DNA from 2 places in the Thalassolituus sp. ST750PaO-4 genome. Region 2 is predicted to be linked to the other one. Evidence: predicted binding sites of a transcription regulator. Region 2 holds the regulator's gene; the other holds the start of a gene.

Region 1 (3,164 bases), on a different contig from region 2:
CAGGGACAGCAACACGCTGCAGACCATGGAAACCTTTAACTTCCAGCACACGACCCTTACGGGTTTTGCCTTCGGCAGACACGATCTGTACATCGGTACCTGGCTTCAGTTTACCGCGGGCGATACGGCCAACACCGATAACGCCAACATAGCTGTCGTAATCCAGAGCGGAGATCTGCATCTGGAACGGGCCGTCAAGATCAACCGGTGGCGGGGTTACGTGGTCAACGATCATCTGGAACAGGGGTGACATGTCGTCAGCCATGTTGTCAGGATCCAGACCGGCGATACCGTTCAGGGCAGAGGCATATACAACAGGGAAGTCGAGCTGTTCTTCGGTTGCACCGAGACGGTCGAACAGGTCGAACATTTCGTCCATAACCCAGTCCGGACGCGCACCCGGGCGGTCGATTTTGTTGATAACCACGATCGGGCGCAGGCCACGTTCGAAGGCTTTCTGGGTAACGAAGCGGGTCTGTGGCATCGGACCGTCAACGGCGTCTACCAGCAGGCAGACGGAGTCAACCATCGACATAACCCGTTCCACTTCACCACCGAAGTCGGCGTGTCCTGGGGTGTCAACGATGTTGATGCGGTAGTCGTTCCATTTAATAGCGGTATTCTTCGCCAGAATGGTAATACCACGCTCTTTTTCCTGGTCGTTGGAGTCCATGACCCGCTCGCCGCCCTGATCTTTGCGGTCCAGGGTGCCGGACTGCTCGAGCAGTTTGTCGACCAGGGTAGTTTTGCCATGGTCAACGTGCGCGATGATGGCGATGTTTCTGAGGTTGTCGATCACAAGAATGGCCTTGGTGAAAGTTTGTACAAAAAATGAGGCGCGATTATACCTGAAACGGGTCGTCAGCGTGACATCAATTTCGCCGCTGCAAGCATATTCTGCGGACATTTCTGCCGGCATTAATCAGGGGATAAATGAAAGCGCTGTTTTTGTGCCGAATCCCATGTACTGCGGTGTTCAAGTGAACCTATAATGTGCAGGCTTGTACTGGCTAGCGTATTCACCTCACGCCATCGCGCTAAAATGGTGCATTTGGTTCAGGTTGTGATTTATTTTGGTGCAGTGAGTGCCTGTTTGTTGTTTTGCAGCCCTGATTTCATGCGGGCTACGCCATAAGATAAAATGGCACACTACTTGCTCCAATACTGAGCATGGCAAGCCGGGGCTAAACCCCGTATCAAGTTGAACCAGCATCTGGAGACAGTGAGATGTCAGAGAACACTCTGAATTTAATCAAAGAAAACGATGTAAAGTGGGTTGATCTGCGCTTTACCGATTTCAAAGGCAAAGAACAGCACGTTACTATTCCTGCGCGTTATGTAGACGAAGATTTCTTCGAAACCGGACAGATGTTCGACGGTTCTTCTATTGCTGGCTGGAAAGGCATTAACGAATCCGACATGATCCTGCGTCCGGATGACAGCACCAGCTTCCTGGACCCATTCACCGAAGACGCCACTCTGGTTCTGCGTTGCGACATCATCGAGCCTGCCACTATGCAGGGCTACGACCGCGACCCACGTTCTGTTGCACTGCGCGCTGAAGAGTACCTGAAGTCTACTGGTCTGGGTGATACTGCATTCTTCGGTCCAGAGCCAGAATTCTTCATGTTTGACGATGTTCGCTGGGGCTCTGACATGTCCGGCAGCTTCTGCAAAATCAACTCTTCCGAAGCAGCCTGGAACACTGAGACTGTGATGGAAGGCGGCAACCTGGGTCACCGTCCACGCGTTAAAGGCGGTTACTTCCCGGTTCCTCCGGTAGACAGCCACCACGATATCCGTGCGGCCATGTGTAACACTCTGGAAGCTATCGGTCTGGACGTTGAAGTTCACCACCACGAAGTGGCGAACGCCGGTCAGAACGAAATCGGTGTTAAGTTCAACACTCTGGTTAAGAAAGCTGACGAAGTGCAGATGCTGAAATACGTTATCCATAACGTTGCAGCAGCTTACGGCAAAACCGCTACTTTCATGCCTAAGCCAATCTGTGGTGATAACGGTTCCGGTATGCACGTTCACATGTCTTACTGGAAAGATGGCGTAAACCAGTTCGCTGGTGACGGCTATGCCGGCCTGTCTGAAACTGCCCTGTTCTACATCGGCGGTATCATCAAGCACGCTAAGTCCCTGAACGCGTTCACCAACCCAGGTACTAACTCTTACAAGCGTCTGATCCCAGGCTTCGAAGCTCCGGTAATGCTGGCTTACTCTGCCCGTAACCGTTCTGCTTCTATCCGTATTCCTTACGTTGCGTCTCCAAAAGGCAAGCGTATCGAAGCGCGTTTCCCGGATCCGATTGCTAACCCATACCTGGCTTTCGCAGCTCTGCTGATGGCTGGTCTGGACGGCGTTAAGAACAAGATCCACCCTGGCGATGCAGCTGACAAAGATCTGTACGATCTGCCAGCTGAAGAAGCAGCCAAGATTCCACAGGTTTGTGGCTCTCTGCGTGAAGCTCTGGACAGCCTGAAAGCTGACCACGAGTACCTGACTGCAGGCGGCGTATTCAGCAAGGATATGATCGAAGCTTACATCGACCTGAAGATGGAAGAAGTTTACCGCGTCGAGCACACCACTCACCCGGTTGAATACGATATGTACTACAGCGTGTAATACGCTTTAGCCAGATCGTAAAAAGGGCTCTTCGGAGCCCTTTTTTATTGCTGTTTTTCTGCTGGTTAAGCTGTTGCTGCGGCTTATTTAGTCTTTAACGGCAAGGGTGGCTAGGCATCGTTGCTGTCAGCGCCTAGTATGTCGGTGTTATTTTCCGGAGTGCTGAATGTGAGTCTGAGCTGGAGTAAGAACGGTCTGGTTTCTGCCCTTAAACCGATGGACTGGCAGTTTCGTGAGCCGGCCTCTGGTGCGCAAATGGATGCTTATCTGCAGATGTACCGGCTGGACTTTCCAGAGCTGAGTGGCGTGCGTCACTTTGCCGGGCTGATACAGGCGGCTGATTACCAGATAGCTGTGCAGGTATGGCGTCCACAGAACCCGCGCGGTACTGCCATCGTTGTTCATGGGTACTACGACCATGTTGGCCTGTACGGTTCGCTGATTGGCTTTTGCCTGCAGCAGGGGCTGAATGTGGTGACGTTCGATCTGCCCGGGCACGGACTTTCCAGCGGCGAGAGCGCATCCATCGG
Region 2 (3,164 bases):
GGTAAGACCACCTGTTTCTACATGATTGTGAATCTGGTGCAGGCTGACAAAGGCCGCATCAAAATTGACGACGAAGACATCAGTCATCTGCCGATGCACGGCCGGGCGCAGAAAGGCATTGGCTATCTGCCGCAGGAAGCCTCCATTTTCCGCAAATTAAGTGTGGCCGATAATATTCTCGCCATTCTCGAAACCCGCAAAGACCTCAACCGTGCACAGCGTCTGGAAAAACTGGAAGAGCTGCTGAATGAGTTTCATATTCAGCATATCCGCAGCAGTCTGGGCATGGCCTTATCCGGTGGTGAACGACGCCGGGTCGAGATTGCCCGCGCGCTGGCGGCTGAGCCGTCCTTTATTCTGCTTGATGAGCCGTTCGCCGGGGTTGACCCGATTTCTGTAGCTGACATCATGGACATCATCCGACAGCTCAAGGCACGTGGCATCGGCGTACTCATTACCGACCACAACGTAAGGGAAACTCTGGCTATCTGTGAGAAAGCCTATATTGTCGGGGGTGGCCATATCATCGCCGAAGGCACCGCTGAACAGGTATTGGCCAGCGAGCAGGTACGCAAAGTGTACCTGGGTGAGGATTTCCGCCTGTGATGGCAAGCCCTGCTGCAGGGAAGTGGCTGATGATCCAAAGCAAAGGAAGATGCACAAAAGATTCCAAGGTTTACCGCTTGGCGTATAATGCACAGACTATGCCGATACTGAGTGATTACTGAACTTTTATGAAAGCGTCTCTTCAGTTAAAGATGGGTCAGCACCTGACCATGACCCCTCAGTTGCAACAAGCCATCCGCCTGCTTCAGCTGTCTACCCTCGATCTGCAGCAGGAGATTCAGGAAGCCCTCGATTCCAACCCGATGCTCGAAGTAGAAGAACACGAGCACGATGACCTGCCCGATCTGTCCCGCAACAGCGATCACGACACCAGCAGCAGCCACGAAGTCAGCAGTCAGGACGACAGCCACAACGACACTCCGGAACTGGATGAACAGTGGTCGCAGGAACAACTCCCCGACGACCTGCCGGTCGACAGTCAGTGGGAAGATACTTACCAGACCACCGCCAGCGTTGCCTCCGGCAGCAGCAGTAATGCCATCGACGACGATTTCGATTACGACTCGCGCCACGCCAGCACCGAAGATCTGCAGGATCATCTGCTGTGGCAACTCAATCTGACTCCTATGTCAGATACCGACCGCGAGATCGCCCTGATGCTGATCGATGGTGTGGATGACGACGGCTATCTGCACACCACCGTCGAAGATATTCTGGAAAGCATGGACCCGGCTCTGGACGTCGAAGAAGACGAAGTCATGGCCGTACTGCACCGCCTGCAGCAGTTTGATCCGGCCGGTGCTTTTGCCCGCGATCTGCGTGAATGCCTGCTGCTGCAACTGCAGCAACTGCCGGCTGAGACCCCATGGCTGAACGAAGCCAAAATGGTCATCCGCGATTATATCGAGCTGCTGGGCAGCAAGGATTACCCAACGCTGATGCGCAAAACCAAGCTGCGCGAAGAAGACCTTAAAGCCGTGCTGCGGCTGATTAAAGAACTGAATCCCAAGCCAGGTGCCGGCATCAGTGCCGAGCAGGCCGAATACGTGGTGCCCGACGTGCTGGTACGCAATATCCGCGACGAATGGCGGGTTGAGCTGAATCCGGATATCGCCCCCAAGCTGCGCGTTAACGCCGATTACGCCTCACTGGTACGCCGTTCCGATAACAGCACCGACAACGCCTTCTTGCGCGACCACCTGCAGGAAGCGCGCTGGTTTATCAAAAGTCTGCAAAGCCGCAACGAAACCCTGCTGAAAGTAGCCACCAAAATCGTCGAGTATCAGATCGAGTTTTTCGAACAGGGCGAAGAAGCAATGAAGCCGCTGGTGCTGCACGATATTGCCGAAGCCGTTGGTATGCATGAATCCACCATTTCCCGGGTAACCACCCAGAAATACATGCACACGCCACGCGGAATCTTCGAGCTGAAGTACTTTTTCTCCAGCCATGTCAGTACCGATGGCGGCGGCGAATGTTCCTCCACCGCAATCCGTGCCATGATTAAAAAACTGATTGCTGAAGAAAATGCCCGCAAACCGCTGAGCGACAACAAAATCGCCGCAGTGTTGGGTGAAAAAGGCATTCAGGTGGCACGGCGCACGGTAGCCAAATACCGTGAGGCTATGATGATTCCGCCTTCGAACGAACGTAAACAATTGATTTAAAAAACAACAAGCCAGCAACAAGGAGTCTGGACATGAAGATTAATATCAGCGGTCACCACGTTGACGTTACCGAATCTCTGCAAGCGTACGTAGACGAAAAAATGTCCAAGCTGGGACGCCACTTTGACAACATCACCAACGGCCAGGTAACCCTGACCGTTATTAAAGAGCGCATGATTGCTGAAGCCACCATCCACGTCAGCGGTGCCGACCTGCACGCCAGCGCTGAGCACGATGATATGTATGCCGCAATCGATCAGATGACCGACAAGCTCGACCGTCAGGTACTGAAACACAAAGAAAAACTGGTGGCGCGGCAACACGGACAAGGCTGATTAATGGACATTCGCATCGAGGATATCCTCACACCGGAACGCAGTCTGATAGATGCTCCGGTTTCCAGTAAAAAGAAATTACTGGAGTACCTGGCAGGTTTTATCGCAGAACAACTCAGCGACAGCTCTGCCGACGATATTTACGAGCGATTACTCAGCCGTGAACGCCTCGGCAGCACCGGGATTGGCGAAGGTATTGCCATTCCCCACTGCCGGCTGAAGCAGTGCGACCAGGCGATGGGCGTACTGCTGCGTCTGGTGGAGCCGGTGGATTACGACGCCATTGACCGCAAGCCGGTCGATCTGGTGTTTGCTCTGCTGGTTCCCGAAGAAGCTACTGAACAGCACCTGCAGGTTCTGGCGATGCTGGCACGCAACTTCAGCGAGCCGGCCTACCGCGAGGCACTGCGCAAAGCGCCGGATGCGCAACGGTTTTATCAGCGGGCGCTGAGCGGACAACCGGGCTGACATCAGCCCAACGGGCAATGGAGGAGCACAGCAATGCGTTTAGTGGTGATCAGCGGCCGGTCCGGCTCAGGAAAATCCAGTGCTCTGCACGTACTGGAAGATCTGGGCTTCTACTGCATTGATAACC

The links. The regulator sigma-54, encoded in region 2, starts transcription at its own class of promoters, with help from an activator protein. The targets are predictions, from matches to a motif close to TGGCACNNNNNTTGCTNT.
Region 1: a site for sigma-54 is predicted at 1,143-1,160, ahead of glnA (glutamate--ammonia ligase). Genes of this name have one in related genera too.

Annotation. Positions count from the first base shown of each region.
Region 1 covers NZ_JABVCB010000005.1:569,817-572,980, forward strand. Annotated here, with positions in the region: gene typA (translational GTPase TypA) at 1-799, opposite strand, end outside; gene glnA (glutamate--ammonia ligase) at 1,228-2,634, shown strand; gene HUF18_RS05040 (alpha/beta hydrolase) at 2,803-3,164, shown strand, end outside.
Region 2 covers NZ_JABVCB010000008.1:41,786-44,949, reverse strand. Annotated here, with positions in the region: gene lptB (LPS export ABC transporter ATP-binding protein) at 1-606, shown strand, start outside; gene HUF18_RS09615 (RNA polymerase factor sigma-54) at 735-2,234, shown strand; gene hpf (ribosome hibernation-promoting factor, HPF/YfiA family) at 2,267-2,569, shown strand; gene ptsN (PTS IIA-like nitrogen regulatory protein PtsN) at 2,573-3,037, shown strand; gene rapZ (RNase adapter RapZ) at 3,071-3,164, shown strand, end outside.